DNA from 2 places in the Actinoplanes sp. NPDC049599 genome. Region 2 is predicted to be linked to the other one. Evidence: predicted binding sites of a transcription regulator. Region 2 holds the regulator's gene; the other holds the start of a gene.
What was found. The regulator HrcA, encoded in region 2, represses chaperone genes, less so after heat shock. The targets are predictions, from matches to a motif close to GGTTNGCACNCTCNNNNNGAGNGTGCNAACC.
Positions count from the first base shown of each region.

Region 1: the regulator HrcA is predicted to act here: its motif matches at 2,467-2,497, upstream of groES (co-chaperone GroES).

Region 1 covers NZ_JBITLX010000028.1:111,435-119,646, reverse strand. The annotation lists partial or broken gene ACIBQZ_RS34910 (substrate-binding domain-containing protein) at 1-461, opposite strand, end outside; gene ybaK (Cys-tRNA(Pro) deacylase) at 744-1,217, opposite strand; gene ACIBQZ_RS34900 (methyltransferase domain-containing protein) at 1,228-2,394, opposite strand; gene groES (co-chaperone GroES) at 2,626-2,940, shown strand; gene groL (chaperonin GroEL) at 3,014-4,663, shown strand; gene ACIBQZ_RS34885 (hypothetical protein) at 4,748-5,386, shown strand; gene ACIBQZ_RS34880 (molybdopterin-dependent oxidoreductase) at 5,521-7,323, shown strand; gene ACIBQZ_RS34875 (WhiB family transcriptional regulator) at 7,493-7,882, opposite strand; gene ACIBQZ_RS34870 (response regulator transcription factor) at 8,113-8,212, shown strand, end outside.
Region 2 covers NZ_JBITLX010000017.1:131,386-139,597, forward strand. The annotation lists gene ACIBQZ_RS27185 (FecCD family ABC transporter permease) at 1-52, opposite strand, end outside; gene ACIBQZ_RS27190 (iron chelate uptake ABC transporter family permease subunit) at 49-1,107, opposite strand; gene ACIBQZ_RS27195 (16S rRNA (uracil(1498)-N(3))-methyltransferase) at 1,139-1,873, opposite strand; gene dnaJ (molecular chaperone DnaJ) at 3,559-4,707, opposite strand; gene hrcA (heat-inducible transcriptional repressor HrcA) at 4,751-5,773, opposite strand; gene ACIBQZ_RS27210 (DUF4870 domain-containing protein) at 5,971-6,669, shown strand; gene hemW (radical SAM family heme chaperone HemW) at 6,711-7,922, opposite strand; gene ACIBQZ_RS27220 (enoyl-CoA hydratase-related protein) at 7,959-8,212, shown strand, end outside.

The sequences.
Region 1 (8,212 bases), on a different contig from region 2:
TCACCCTGCAACTTGCCCACCGCCACGTTGTCGAACGACACGTAGTAGTTCGCCCCACCGTTGAGCGTCAACCGGTCGTAGTCGATCGTCGCGATACCAGCAGCCTTCGCCTTGTCCAGCACCGCCTTACCGGTACCCGAGTCCAGGTTCACGATCATCAGCACCTTCACACCGCTGGAGATCATGCCGTCCGCGATCGTCTGGAACTGGCTCTTGTCACCCTGGGCGTTCTGGATGTCCACCGACACCCCGGCCGCGTCGAACGCCGCCTTCAGGAACTTGGGGTCGTCGGAACCCCACCGCTGGGAGCTGGCAGTGTCCGGCAGGATGACGCCCACCTTGCCGACGGACGCGGCGCCGGTGCTGCTGTCGGAGTCGCTGCCGCTGTCGTCACCGCACGCAGCCATGCTGCCGGTGGCCAGCAGGCCGACCGCGGCAAGGGCGAACATTCCCTTACGCATTCCTCGAGTCCCTTCGGATCAATCCGGGCCTTGCATCGGATTCCTGGTGCGCCGGGGTTGCTCGGGTGTCGGGCACCCGTGTCCCCGGCGCCGGGCGCGGCACCACGGGCCCGATCGTGAGATCCCCGCCCGCGTGACAGTCCGGCGAGCCGCCGGCGGCGTGCCGCCGAGCAGTCGCTGAAGTCGCCCCACGAGATGACGCTAGGTCACGCTGAGGGTCCCATTTGCCGGTTCTCGGGAGAAAGGTCCCTGACGAGTAGTAACGGTGTCGTAACGGAGGGCTCAGGACCTGATCGTGGCGGTGCTGGCCCCGGTGAGCCTGATCAGGTCGGCCGGCGCCAGCGACACCTGCAGGCCGCGGCGCCCGGCGGAGACGTACATCCGGTCCAGCGTCAGCGCCGAGTCGTCGACCACCGTGGGGAGCCGCCTGCGCTGGCCCAGCGGGCTGATGCCGCCGCGGACGTAGCCGCTGCTGCGCTCGGCGGCGGCCCGGTCCGCCAGCGCGGCCCGCTTGCCGCCGGCCGCGGCGGCCAGCGCCTTGAGATCAAGATCGCCGGTCACCGGTACGACCGCCACGGTCAGGCCGCCGTCCACCTCGGCGATCAGGGTCTTGAAGAGCTGGGCCGGTGCGACCCCGAGGGCCACGGCGACCAGGGCGCCGTAGTTCGGGGCGTCCGGCGAGACCTCGTACGGGTGCAGCTCGTGCGCCACCCGCTGCGCCGTCAGCAGCACGATGGCCGGGGTGCTCTTCGCCACGGCGACGAGGTTATCGGCAGAGCAGGACCGTCGGAGTCCCGGCCACCCGGGTCAGCACGAGCGACGCCCCCGCGCTGCCGCTGAGGCGCAGATCACGGCGCAGCTGCTCGGGCTCCAGCGCCGAACCGCGCTTACGGATCTCCAGGCGCCCGATGCCCCGGTCGCGCAGCAGGGTCCGCAGCCGCTTGAGCGAGAACGGCAGCACGTCGGTGATCTCCAGCCGCCGGCCGAAGGGGGTGTCGACCGGGGCGTCGGTGTACACGTACGCGATCTCCGGGTCGGCGATCCGGCCACCGATGACCGCGGCGAACTCGGCGACCAGGTGCGAGCGGACCACGGCCGGGTCCGGGTCGTACAGGAAGGCGCCGACCTCGCCGACCGGCGCGGCCTCGACGCCGGAGCCGGTCAGCTCGCGGCCGGCGGGCAAGAGGATCGCCCGGCGCGGAAATTCCGCGAGCGGGCCGCACCAGAACGCCGCCTCGACCAGGTCGCCGTCGACGCTCACCCACTCGCCCTCGGCGCCCGGCGGCAGCAGCGCGTGGTCGATGCCCGGGGCCAGCTTCAGCACCGTGCGGGGAACCCGGGCGGGCAGCGCACCGATGAAGTCCCAGGACGGCGACCAGGAGCGCGGGTCCATCACCCGGCCCCGGCCGGCCCGGCGGCGCGCCGGATCGGCGAAGACCGCGTCGAACTGCTCCACCGGCACGGTCGTGGCGTCCGCGCAGGTCACGGTGACGAGCCCGGCGAGCCCGGCGGCCTCGGCGTTGGCGGCGGCCAGCGCGGCGGTGAGCGGATCCGCGTCGACCGCGTGCACCCGGATGCCCCGGCGGGCCGCGGCCAGCGCGTCCGAGCCCAGCCCGCACCCCAGGTCGGCCAGGCTGCGCACGCCCGCGGCGGCCAGCCGGGCGGCCCGGCGGTCGGCGACCACCGCCCGGGTGGCCTGCTCGAGCCCCGCCCGGGTGAACATCATCGTGTCGGCGGCGGCGCCGAACTTGCCCACCGCCCGGCGGCGCAGGTCGGCCTGGGTGAGGGCGGCGGAGGCCAGCTCGGGGGCGATCCCGCGGGCGCGCAGGGCGGTGGCCGCGGCCAGCGGCTCGCCGTCGGCGACGTCGGCGGCGGCCGCCAGGGCGGCAGACCCTTCGGCGGTACGCAGGGCAGCGAGCAGTTCGAGGTCCACGGCGAGTCATTCTGCTAGGAGGTGACGTGCTGGCACTCTGGTTGACGGAGTGCTAGTTCCGGCATAATCTCCGATTAGCACTCTCAACCTGAGGGTGCCAGCGCGCGCCCCATCCGGGATGCGCGCAAGCACCAGGCGGACCGGCACCCGCGACGACGGCCCCGCCCGGTGGCATGAGGCATCAGCCCGGCCTGTCCACTGGCCGGCGACAACACCTGTACCCAGGAGGGTATGCCCGTGACTACCGCGACAAAGGTTGCGATCAAGCCGCTCGAGGACCGCATCGTGGTCCAGGCGAACGAGGCCGAGACCACGACGGCGTCGGGCATCGTGATTCCCGACACCGCCAAGGAGAAGCCGCAGGAGGGCACCGTCCTCGCCGTCGGCCCCGGCCGGATCGACGACAAGGGCAACCGCGTTCCGATCGACGTGCAGGTCGGCGACACCGTTCTGTACTCGAAGTACGGCGGCACCGAGGTCAAGTACGCCGGCGAGGAGTACCTGGTGCTCTCCGCCCGCGACGTCCTCGCGGTCATCGAGAAGTAGACCTAACCGACAGTGCTGACCGCCCTGGCCCGGCTCTCCGGTCCAGGGCGCCGGTGCGTTGAAGGGACCATATATGGCGAAGATCCTCAGTTTCTCTGACGACGCCCGGCACCTGCTGGAGCACGGCGTCAACACGCTCGCCGACACGGTCAAGGTCACCCTCGGGCCGCGCGGCCGCAACGTCGTCCTCGACAAGAAGTTCGGCGCGCCGACGATCACCAACGACGGTGTCACCATCGCCAAGGAGATCGAGCTCTCCGACCCGTACGAGAACCTCGGTGCGCAGCTGGTCAAGGAGGTGGCGACCAAGACCAACGACGTCGCCGGCGACGGGACCACCACGGCCACCGTGCTCGCCCAGGCGCTGGTCAAGGAAGGCCTGCGCAACGTGACCGCGGGCGCCAACCCGATCGCGCTCAAGCGCGGCATGGACCTGGCCGCCGAGGCCGTGTCCAAGGCCCTGCTGGAGAAGGCCGTCGAGGTCGGCGACCACAAGGCGATCGCCAACGTCGCCACCATCTCCGCCCAGGACGCCACCATCGGCGAGCTCATCGCCGAGGCGATGGACCGGGTCGGCCGCGACGGGGTCATCACCGTCGAGGAGGGCTCCGCGCTCAGCACCGAGCTCGACGTGACCGAGGGTCTGCAGTTCGACAAGGGCTTCATCTCCCCGAACTTCGTGACCGACGCCGAGTCGCAGGAAGCCGTCCTGGAGGACGCGCACATCCTGATCACGACGCAGAAGATCTCCAGCGTCGAGGAGATGCTGCCGCTGCTGGAGAAGGTCCTGCAGGGTGGCAAGCCGCTGCTCATCGTGGCCGAGGACGTCGACGGCCAGGCGCTGAGCACCCTCGTGGTGAACGCCCTGCGCAAGACCTTCAAGGTCGCCGCCGTGAAGGCCCCCGGCTTCGGGGACCGCCGCAAGGCGATGCTGCAGGACCTGGCGATCGCGACCGGTGGCGAGCTCATCGCCCCCGAGCTCGGCTACAAGCTCGACCAGGTCACCCTCGACATGCTGGGCACCGCCCGGCGCGTCGTGGTGGACAAGGAGAACACGACCATCGTCGACGGTGGCGGCCGCAAGGCCGAGATCGACGACCGGGTCGCGCAGATCCGCAAGGAGATCGAGGCCTCGGACTCCGACTGGGACCGCGAGAAGCTCTCGGAGCGGCTCGCGAAGCTCTCCGGTGGCATCGCCGTCATCAAGGTCGGCGCCGCGACCGAGGTCGAGATGAAGGAGCGCAAGCACCGCATCGAGGACGCCATCGCGGCGACCAAGGCCGCGGTCGAGGAGGGCACCGTCCCCGGCGGCGGCGCCGCCCTGGCGCAGGTCGCCTCGGTGCTCGACGGCGACCTCGGCCTGGTCGGCGAGGAGGCGATCGGCGTACGGATCGTCCGCAAGTCGCTGGTCGAGCCGCTGCGCTGGATCGCCCAGAACGCCGGCCACGACGGTTACGTCGTGGTGGGCAAGTCGGCCGAGCTCGGCTGGGGCCACGGCCTCAACGCGGAGACCGACGAGTACGTCGACCTGGTCGCGGCCGGCATCATCGACCCGGTGAAGGTGACCCGCAACGCGGTCTCCAACGCCGTCTCGATCGCCGCGCTGCTGCTCACCACGGAGAGCCTCGTGGTGGAGAAGCCGGCCGAGCAGGAGCCGGCCGCCGGCGGTGGCCACGGCCACAGCCACGGCGGTCACGGACACCAGCACGGCCCGGGTTTCTGATTCGGCAGAGTAAAAAGGGCGCGTCGCGATCAGCGGCGCGCCCTTTGTCGTGTGTGATGCGGGATTCGGGGGAAAGAGGCGCGGATGATCGTCGTGGTGGAGGGGCCGACCGCGGCCGGAAAGACGTCGTGGTGCCGGCGCTACATCGGCCGCTACGTCGCCGAGTACGCCACGACCGGCCGGGAACCCACCGACGCGGTGGCCCTGGCCCGGCACTGGGCCCGGGTCAGCATGCAGCGGTGGGCCGAGGCGGTCGACCTGGAACGCACCGACGGGGTGGCATTCTGTGACACCGACCCGGTGAAGCTGCACTACGCCTGGGGAATGGCGGCCCTCGGCCTGGCCCCGCGGGCCCAGTTCGACCGGGAGCTGACGGTGACCCGGGAGGCCTTCCGCGCCGGACGGCTGGGCTTCGCCGACGCGGTGCTGGTGGGCCTGCCGGAGGTGGAGACCCTGCAACGCCGCCGCGACGGCGACGGCACCCGGCGGCGGCGCAACTTCGCCGCGCACGTCCAGCTCCGGGAGCCGCTGCAGCAGTGGTACGCGGCGCTGGACCGGCTGGACCCGGGACGGGTGATCTGGGAGCTGCCGGCTGATGGCGTGCTGAAGCTGCCGGAGCCACGGGGGGAGCGGTGCTCGGTGGATCTGCTCGACGAGCTGGTGGCTGCGCTGCCGCCGCTGCGCCCGACCGTCGTCGAGCCGGCACGGCCGGTGGTCGGCTAGCGCTTCCGCCCTGCCCATGCGTTCTTCCGCCGGGTCGATGGTCTGTTTTGTCGCCGAGCCGGAGCGGCCGGACGTCATCGAAACGTAAGACCTGTCGCCGGGGTGCGTCCGGTTCCCGGGTGCAGGATGGAGAGGTGAAACTCTCCCAGCGGGCCGCGCTGGCCGGCCTCGCCGCGGCCGGGGTCGCCCTCGGCGTCGCCGAGATCGTCGCCGTCCTCACCGGCCCGCTCTCCTCGCCGCTGTTCGCGGTCGGCGGCGTGGTGGTCAACAACGTGCCCGCGCCGGTCAAGGACGCGGGCATCGCGATCTTCGGCACTCACGACAAGACCGCTTTGATCACTGGCACGGCGATCCTGCTGGCCTGTTACGCGGCGTTGCTGGGGGTGCTCGCGCTGCGCAGCCGGGCGGCGGCGCCAGTGGGCATCGCGGCGTTCGCGGTGATCGGCGTGACGGCGGCGGTGACGCGGAACGACGCGGGTGTCGCGGCGGCGTTGCCGACGGTGGTCGGTGCGGTCGCGGCGTTCTTCGCGCTCCGTCATCTCCTGCGCGCGGCGGTCGAGGCGGAGCCTGCGCCCGTGGGCGGGGTACGGCCCGCTTCTGTGGGCGGGGTAGGGCCCGCTTCTGTGGGCGGGGTAGGGCCCGCTCTTGCGGGCGGGGTCGCGCCCGCGGGCGCCGAGGCGTCCGGGTCTGCGTCTGCGTCTCCCTCTGCGTCTGTGGATCGGATCGGGTCCTTGTCTGCGGAAGGGGTTGGTGCTGCTTCTGCCGCCGGGGTTGGATCCGGATCAGGGGCGGGTTCCGGGGCCGGTGATGGTTCTGCCGGCGGCGTCGTGACGGTTCCGGCCGATGCCCGGCCGGCGGTCTCTCCGAGCGCTTACCGGGAGGGCGGGCGCCGGCGGTTTCTTGTCGGGCTCGGCGCCGCGGCCGGGGTCGCGGCCGTCGGCGGTTTCGGCGGGCGGCTGCTGACCTCCCGCCGGGCCGTGACCGCTGCCCGCAACGCCGTGGTGTTGCCGCCCGCCGCGCCGGCCGTTCCCGTTCCCGCCGGCGCCCAGGTCGACGGCGCGGTTCCCTACGTCACCTCGAACGCCGACTTCTACCGGATCGACACCGCGCTGTATCCGCCGCAGGTCGACCCGGCGAGCTGGGAGCTGCGGATCCACGGAATGGTGCGCAACCCGATCACCATCACCTGGGAGCAACTGCTGCAGCGGCCGATGGTGCAGCGATACGTCACCCTGGCCTGCGTCTCCAACGAGGTCGGCGGTGACCTGATCGGCAACGCGCTCTGGCTGGGCACGCCGATCAAGGACCTGCTCGACGAGGCGCAGCCGCTGCCCGACGCCGACCAGGTGGTGCAGCGCTCGACCGACGGCTGGACCTGCGGCACCCCCACCGCGGTGCTGCGCGACGGGCGGGACGCGCTGCTCGCGATCGGGATGAACGGCGAGCCGCTGCCGGTGCTGCACGGCTTCCCGGTGCGCATGGTCGTTCCCGGTCTTTACGGCTACGTCTCCGCCTGCAAGTGGATCACCGAGATCGAACTGACCCGGTTCTCCGACTACGACGCGTACTGGGTGCCGCGGGGGTGGTCCGCGCTCGGGCCGATCAAGACCGAGTCCCGCATCGACACCCCGCGCGACGGCGCCAAGCGCAAGGCGGGCCAGGTCACGGTGGCCGGGGTGGCCTGGGCGCAGCACCGGGGCATCACCAAGGTCGAGGTTCAGGTCGACAATGGCCCGTGGGCGCCGGCGACGCTCGCGCCGGTCGTCTCCCTCGACACGTGGGTGCAATGGTCGTATTCGTGGCCGGCGACCGCGGGGGAGCACACCCTGCGGGTGCGCGCCACCGACAAGGATGGTCAGACCCAGACCAGCACGCCCGCCCCGCCGGCGCCGGACGGTGCCACGGGATGGCATTCCGTGCAGGTCACGGTGGACTGAATCACGTCACGCGAAAGCCGCACTTCCCGTCCGACGACAGCGGCAAGTTCGCTCATACGGTGGCTTGCATGTCCACCAACGCGGCTCAACCGCCGCTGAACACACCGAAGCGGCTCCCCGCAGGGAACCGCTTCGGCACATGTGTGGTGATGCCGCGCTTCGTCCGGCGTCAGGCCGCCGGTGCTTGCCGTTGTGCAGGCACCGTCGACTTGTGGGGCCGGCCGAGGCGGGCTTCGAGCCGGGCCAGGTCGACGCGCCCGTGAGTCCGATCGGCAAGGTCCTCCCAGCCGACTGCGAGCAGCCGCAGCCGCTCCGCTTCGCTGAAACCTCCCCAGACGCCGTACGGCTCACGGACCGCCAGCGCGTGAGCAGCGCATTCCGCCCGGACCGGGCAGGCTCCGCACATCGTCTTGGCCTTCGCCTCACGACGATTGCGGGACGAGCCACGCTCACCGTCCGGGTGGAAGAACTGGGCGCTGTCACGCCCTCTGCACAGGCCGAGTCGCTGCCAGTCCCACAGGTCGGCGATGGGCCCGGGCAGTCTACGTACGTTCGACATCAACACCCTCCTCCCGCGCGGCACCGCGGAGTGTTGTCATGAGGGGCCTGGCTCAGGCCTGCCGCCGGTGTACCCAGGGGCAAGCCCGATCACACACGACTCGTCGATGTCTTCGTCAGCCGTATCCCATCGGTGCCACAAGCTGTGCCGATGTTTCCTATTTTTTCCATCTAAAGCGCGTAATGCTGCGGCCGTTGCGTGATCTCCTCTGAGAGAGAAGGAGGATCACTGTGCGTACCGTCCTCGTGTGCGTCCGAACCCCACTTGCGGCCCAGACCGTCGCCTCTACCGCGGCCCGGCTCGGCATGACCGGGGTCGTGCGGACGGCGG
Region 2 (8,212 bases):
CGCTCCGATGCGGACGGACCACCACGACCTTGCGGCCGAAGTCGACGCTCACAGGCCGCTCACCCGGGCCCGGCGGACCCACCAGATGAGCACCGGCGCCCCGAGGAACGCGGTGACCACGCCGACCCGCAGCTCGCCCGGCCGCACCACGAGCCGCCCGACGATGTCGGCCAGCAGCAGCAGGACCGGACCGCACACCACGGTGTAGCCGAAGATCCAGCGCTGGTCCGGCCCGACGATCCAGCGCACCACGTGCGGCACCATCAGCCCGACGAACCCGATCGGCCCGACCGCGGCGGTGGCCGCGCCGGCCAGCAGCATGACCGAGACGGTGGCCAGCACCCGGGTCCGCCCGATCCGGGCGCCGAGGGTACGGGCAAGATCGTCACCGAGCGCAACGGCGTTCAGTGACCGCGCCACGACCAGCGCCAGCAGCGTGCCCGCCAGCACAAACGGCAGGATCGTGGTCGCCACCTCCAGCGGCCGCCCGGCCAGCGACCCGATGTCCCAGAACCGCAGGTAGTCGAAGGCCCGCGGCCGGACCAGCCGGATGCCACCGGAGATGCCGTCCATGACCGCACCGAGCGCGACCCCGGCGAGCGTCAGCCGGATCGGCGTGGCGCCACCCCGCCCGGCGGACCCGAGCAGATAGACCAGGGTGAGCGCGAACGCGACGCCGGCGAACCCGAACCACAGGTACTGCCCGAGGCTGGTGAGCCCGAGCACCCCGACCGCGAAGACCACGAACAGCCCGGCGCCGGCGTTGATGCCGAGGATCTGGGAGTCGGCGAGCGGGTTGCGGGTGACCGCCTGGATGACCGCACCGGACAGTCCGAACGCGACCCCGGCGAGCAACCCGAGCACCGTACGCGGCACCCGCAGGTCCCGCACGATCGACTGCTCGTCGGTGTCGGCGTAGTGGAAGAACGCGTCCCAGACCACACCCGGGGCGATGGTCCGGGTGCCGAGCGCGATGCTGAGCAGGCACACCAGCACCAGCGCACCGAGGCAGATCAGCAGGCCGACGCCCCGCCGGGCCTGACTCGCGGCAACCCCGGCGGCGGGCGCCACGGGCCGTACCGGCGCAGGCGTCCGCGTCAGAACCATGCCCGAAGCTTAGGCTAACCTTCCTAACCCGTCACCATCGCTCCAGCCGCACCGACAGCAGGGCAAGCGCCGCCATGCCGGCGGTGGAGGTCCGCAACACCGAATCCCCGAGCCGCATCGGCTGCGCCCCGGCCGCCACGAACGACCCGAGCTCCTGATCGCTGATCCCACCCTCGGGCCCGACCACCAGCACGATGTCACCCCCGTCGGGCAACTTCGCCCGGCTGAGCCGATCAGTGGCCTCCTCATGCAGCACAAACGCCGCCGCGGCCCCGGACAGCAGCCCGGCAACCTTCTTGGTGGAAACATCGGGACTGCCGCCGACAACGGGAAGCCAGGACCGCCGGGCCTGCTTGGCGGCCTCCCGGGCGGTGCTCACCCACTTCTCCCGCGCCTTGACCCCCCGATCCCCCCGCCACTGCGCAACGGAACGGGAAGCGGCCCACGGCACGATCTCGTCCACACCGATCTCGGTCATCGCCTGCACGGCAAGCTCACCCCGGTCACCCTTGGCAATGCCCTGCACCACCACAAGCCGAGGATCGGGCGCGGCAGCGAACTCCCGCCCGAGCACATCAACATCAACACTGCCCCGCCCCACGGCGGTCACCTCGGCGACGGCGGTGCCACCCCGCCCATCGGAAAGCAAAAGATCCTCCCCGACCTTGAGGCGCTGCACAGTGGCGGCATGGTGCCCCTCGGCACCAGCAAGCGTGAACCGCTTACCACCGGGCAACTCGTCAACAAGGAAAAGAGGCGCAGACACCCACCCACGCTACCGAACCAAGAGATCACCTGTCCCCACCACAACACGCCCCCCACCCCAACCAGCAGCACCCCACCGAAAAGAAGCACTCCCCCAAGACCGCCGGACCGCCGGACCTCCGGACCTCCGCACCGCCGCACCGCCGCACCGCCGCACCGCCGCACCGCCGCACCGCCGCACCGCCGCACCGCCGCACCGCAAGGCCACCGCACCGCAAGGCCACCCGCCGCCGCACCCCAAGGCCGCCGCGCCCCAAGGCCGACCACCACACAAGGCCCACCGCGATGCAGGCTGGCTGTCCTGCGGCCCGACCGCGGCGCGGAGCCCGCCGTTGTGCGCAGCCTGCGCGCGGCAACCGCGGCGATCCTGCATGCCGATGCCCAACGCGCGCCCTCCGACAGCGGCAGAAAGCCCACCCCGCATCACACCCGGCATTGGCAGATCTTGGAGCGCCACGGCTCCGCTAAAGAGTCTTTTGCATGGCTATTGTGATGATCGATCGCCATCCCCGGACGGGCGACACGCTTCTGCCGCGCCGAAACGGCCGCGCCAAGCATTGCCGTAGGCCTGCCCACCGCCGAACCCGCAGCACCGGCCCACATATTGAGCAGGATTCTCACACCGCAGAACCCCTAAGGGAACAAAGGGCGTAAAAGTCACGAAGCAGGCAGCGAATTGTCGATCTTGTGGACTTAAGGTTCGGAGCTCACACCACATCAACAAGATCTAAATCTTGCGCGTCGGTAGCGGTCGGCGCGCGGCCCACGTCACTCCGGCGAGCTATTGCCATCGCCCGATACACCAACCACGCAAAAGACTCTAAATCGAGTTAGCTATCCAAGATCTACTGGAGCACAGCACTGAGAACAACCCGGCGACCATTCGTCCACGCCATGCCACCCCGAAATCCAGAGAGAACGAGCTCAGCCACCCCAAGACCTCAACGGAGCGGCACCCACCCCGGTGCAACTGCCAGGAGGCGGCACCCGAGCGAGACGAGTCCAGGCGAGACGGGCCCAATCGGGAGCCTGAGCGGGACGGAACAAACCTCAGCAAGGGAGCATATCAACTCAAATCAATAGAAAACTGAACGTAACGCCGGCCGAGCCCCAGCTCAGCCACGACGCAACGCCGCCCGCCGTGCCGCGCCGCGGGCGCGATCCAAGATCGACCACAACCCAACGCAGCCCCGACGCCAGGCGAGACCCAGGATCGACCACAACCCAACGCAGCCGCGACGCCAGGCGAGACCCAGGATCGGCCATGACACGACACCGCGCATGACCCAAGGCCAACCATGACCAACGCCAACCGCACCAAGACGCCGGCCGTGCCCCAAGGTCAGCCGTGCCCCAAGGTCAGCCGTGCCCCAAGGTCAGCCGTGGCGCGACGTCAACCGTGGGCACGACGTCAACCGTGGCACGACGGCTGCGGTGGTGCGCAGCCCGCGATGCAGCCGCAGCGACGATCCCGCATGCCCGATCCCCGAATCCGGCCTCGGCCAGCAGCACCAAGCCGGCCCACAACGGGCTTGGGGGCGGGGATGACCCACGCAGGGACCAAGCCTGACAGAGATGCCCCCAAGCCCACCATGCAACCACCAGGCAGCAGATAGAACATGCAACCAGCCGGCAATCGGCGGGAGCGACGGTCAGCACCATGCAACCAGGCACGACATCCAGGTTTTAATGCCCGTTGAACGCATCCCGCATCCGCGAGAAGAACCCGCCCTGCTTGCTCAGCTCCGCGATGTCCTCGCCCCGTGTCTTGGCGAAGTCGCGCAGCATCCGTTCCTGATCCGGCGTCAGCTTGGTCGGCGTCTTCACGTCCAGGTGGACGAAGAGCTCGCCGCGGCCCTGGCCGCGCAGGTGGGGCACGCCCTTGCCGCGGATGCGCAGCGTCGAGGCCGGCTGGGTGCCCGGTTTGACCTCGATGTTCTCCTCGCTGTCCAGCGTCTTGATGGTCAGCCTGGTGCCCAGCGCTGCCGCCGTCATCGGCAGGGTGACCCGGCAGTGCAGGTCGTCGCCCTTGCGGGAGTAGACGTCGTGGGGGCGTTCGTGGATTTCCACGTAGAGGTCGCCGGCTGTGCCGCCGCCCGGGCCCACTTCGCCCTGCTGGGCCAGGCGGATGCGCATGCCGTCCTCGACGCCGGCCGGGATCTTCACGGTCAGCGAGCGGCGGGTGCGGATCCGGCCGTCGCCGGCGCAGGTCGGGCAGGGTTGCGGGATGACCGTGCCGTGGCCCTGGCAGACCTGGCACGGGCGGGACGAGACGACCTGGCCGAGGAAGGTGCGCTGGACCGACTGGACCTCGCCGCGGCCGCCGCAGGTTTCGCAGGTGGCCAGGTGGGTGCCGGGCGCCGTGCCCGCGCCGGAGCACTGGGTGCAGAGCACCGCCGTGTCGACCGTGATCGGGGCTTCCACGCCGAACGCCGTTTCCACCAGGTCGAGTTCGAGGCGCAGGATCGCGTCGGCGCCGGGACGGGTGCGGGGGCGCGGGCCGCGGGAGCCGCCGCCCGCCGCCGTGCCGAAGAACGCGTCCATGATGTCCTGGAAACCGACGAACGGGCCGGCGCCGCCGGGGCCGCCCGGACCGCCCGGGCCACCGCCGCCGCCCGGGGCCAGCGGGTCGCCGCCGAGGTCGACGATCTGCCGCTTCTGGTCGTCCGAGAGCACCTCGTACGCGGCGTTGATGTCCTTGAACTTCTCGTGCGCCTCGGGGTCGGGGTTGACGTCCGGGTGGTATTGACGGGCCAGCTTGCGGTAAGCGCGCTTGATCTCGTCGTCGGTGGCTTCCCGGCTGATGCCGAGAATTCCGTAATAGTCCTTGGCCACAGGGTTTCGAGTCCTCATGTCTGCCCAGCGCTGAGCGGTTCCGTCAGTTTTGTGCCAGCAAATCGCCAACGTAGCGTGCCACGGCACGCACCGTCGCGATGGTGCCGGGGTAATCCATCCGGGTCGGCCCGAGCACGCCGAGCCCACCAACGATCGTCGTGCCTGGTCCGTAACCCGAACTGACCACGGACGCCGCCCGCAGGTTGTCGATTTCGTTCTCGTCGCCGATCCGGACCCGGGTGGTGCTCGGCTCCACCTCGCCGATGAGCTTGAGCAGGATGACCTCCTCCTCCAGCGCTTCCAGGACCGGGCGCAGCGAACCCTGGAAGTCCAGCACGCCGCCGCGGGTGAGGTTTGCCGTGCCCGCCAGGGCGAGGCGTTCCTCACTGCGCTCGACCAGTGTCTCGAGCAGCACCGAGGCGATGCACGCCATCGTGATGCGTTTCTCCGGGGCGCACTCGTCGACCAGGGTCTGCACCAGCGGCGGGGTGTCGGCCAGCTTCTCGCCGGTGAGCTTGGTGTTGATCTTGCGGCGCATGTCGAGCACGTCGTCGGTCGCGGTCGGCCCGGGCAGCTCCACCAGGCGCTGCTCGACCCGGCCGGTGTCGGCGATCATCACCAGCATCAGGCGGGTGGTGGAGATCGGCACCAGCTCGAGATGGCGCACCGAGGAGCGGGCGAGGCTGGGATACTGCACGACGGCCACCTGGCGGGTGAGCTGGGCGAGCAGCCGCACCGTGCGGTGCACCACGTCGTCCAGGTCGACCGCGCCGGCCAGGAAGCGCTCGATGGCGCGGCGCTCGGCCGGGCTCAGCGCCTTGACCCGGGAGAGCCGGTCGACGAAGAGCCGGTAGCCGGCGTCGGTGGGCACCCGGCCGGCGCTGGTGTGCGGCTGGCGGATGTAGCCTTCCTCCTCCAGCACCGCCATGTCGTTGCGCACGGTGGCCGGGGAGACCCCGAGCTGGTGCCGCTCGACCAGGGCCTTGCTGCCCACCGGCTCCTGGGTCGCCACATAGTCCTCGACGATGGCGCGGAGCACTTCCAGCTTGCGGTCGTCAAGACTCATGTCGACCCTCCTCCCGGCTCCTGGCAACTCCGCATACTTCCTGGCACTCCGCAAAGTCGAGTGCCAGTCTACGTCGCCCGCGCCCGCCGCGCGATGATCAGCCGACAGGGCCTCCGGCACTTAGCCGAGTGTCTATTCTCCGACCTCACCCGGGTGTTGCCCTCGCCACGTTCGACGCGCGGTCCTACCGTGTGCGCATGACTGAACCGCCGCGTCCGCCCGGTGAGGGGAACCCCTCGGACCCCACCGCGCCGCTCAACCCATATTCGGGTAACGATCCGACCTCCGGATCCGCCCCGCCGCCGCCGGCCTACGGCTCCCCGCAGCCGCCGACCTACGGCAGCCCTCCCCCCGCCTACGGCTCGCCGCCGCCCACCTCGGCTCCGCCCGGTGGCTACGGCCCGCCGCCGACCTCGGGTGCGCCCGGCGGCTACGGCCCGCCGCCGTCCTCGGGCGCCGGCGGTTACGGCCCGCCGCCCGGTGGCACCCCCTACGGTCCTCCCGGCGCCTACGGCCAGCAGCCCGGCGGTTACCCGCCCGGCGGCTACGCCCCCGGCAACGACGACAAGACCTGGATCCTGGTGGCCCACTTCGGTGGCGCGGCCGGCGCGTTCCTCGGTGGCGGCTGCTCCGGCTGGATCGCGCCGCTGGTGGCGCTGCTGGCCAAGGGCAACCAGTCCCCGGTGGTGCGGGCCGAGGCGGTCAAGGCGCTGAACTTCCAGATCCTCTGGTCGATCATCGCGATCGTCGGCTGGGTGCTCACCTGCATCATCATCGGCTTCTTCGTCGGCATCGCCGCCTGGGCGATCGCCACGATCATCGGCATCATCGCCGGGGTCAAGGCGAACAACAACGAGCCGTACAACTACCCGATGACGGTCTCGCTCATCAAGTAGCGCTCCCGGTGGCGCCGGGCTCCGGCCCGGCGCCACCGGCGTCACGGCAGCAGGTCGCGGATCACCGCGTCGGCCAGCAACCGGCCGCGCAGGGTGAGGACCACCCGGCCGGCCTCGTACGCGGCCGGGTCCAGCAGGCCGTCGGCCAGCGCCCGGGCGGCGCCGGTCAGGCCGGGCGCGTCGAGCGTGTGCAGCGGCAGGCCGTCGCGCAGGCGTACGCGCAGCATCACGTCCTCGACGTGCCGGTCGGTGTCGGTGAGCAGCTCCCGGCCCAGTCCCGGGGACACGCCGTCGGCCACCCTTTTCGCGTACGCGGTGGGGTGCTTGACGTTCCACCAGCGCACCCCGCCGACGTGGCTGTGCGCGCCCGGCCCGAGGCCCCACCAGTCGCCGCCGGTCCAATACAGCAGGTTGTGCCGGCAGCGGGCGTCCGGCGTCGTCGCCCAGTTCGACACCTCGTACCAGGAGAAACCCGCACCGCCGAGGGTCTGCTCGGCGGCCAGGTAGCGGTCGGCCGCCACGTCGTCCTCCGGGTACGGCAGCTCGCCCCGCCGCATCCGCGCGGCCATCCGGGTGCCGTCCTCGACGATGAGCGAGTACGCGCTGACGTGGTCCACCCCGGCCGCCACCACGGCCCGCAGCGACGCGTCGAAGTCCTCGGCGGTCTCCCCCGGCGTCCCGTAGATCAGATCCAGGTTGACGTGTGCGAAGCCGGCCTCCCGCGCCTCGATCGCGGCCTGCGGCGCCCGGCCCGCGGTGTGCCGGCGGTCCAGGATCCGCAGCACGGCCGGGGCGGCGGACTGCATGCCCAGCGAGATCCGGGTGAAGCCGGCCTGCCGCAGCGCGCGCAGCGAGGCCGGGGTGACCGACTCCGGGTTGGCCTCGGTGGTGATCTCCGCGCCGGCCGCCAGGCCCCAGGTCTGGTTGATGCCCTCGAGGATCCGGCCCAGGTCGGCGGGGTCCAGCAGGGTCGGGGTGCCGCCGCCGACGAAGACCGTGTCGACCGGCGCGCCGGTGACCGAGGCAGCCAGCTTCAGCTCGGCCAGCACCGCGTCCGCGTAGCCCTCGCGGCTGGCGCCACCGCCCAGCTCGCTCGCCGTGTACGTGTTGAAGTCGCAGTACCCGCACCGGCTCGCGCAGAACGGGACGTGCACGTAGACCCCGAAGCCGCGTTTGCCGACGTCGCGCAGGGCACTGTCGGGCAGCGAGCCGTCACTCGGTACGGGCTCACCGTCGGGCAGGGGACCAGGCATCCGTCAAGTGTGCACGGCCCCGGTTAGGGTTCCGGCATGGAGTTGGTCCGTACCGTCACCGCCGCCGGGGTGACCACCGTGACGCTGGACAGCCCGGCGAACCGTAATGCGCTTTCCGCCCAGCTCATGCGCGAGCTGCTGGAGGGGCTGAGCGCCGCCGTCACCGACCCGGCCGTCCGGGCGGTGGTGATCTCGCACACCGGCCCGGTCTTCTGCTCCGGCGCCGATCTCAAGGAGACCGCCGCCGCGCGCGTGACCGGGCGCATCCCGGCCGAGCTGCTGGCCGACGT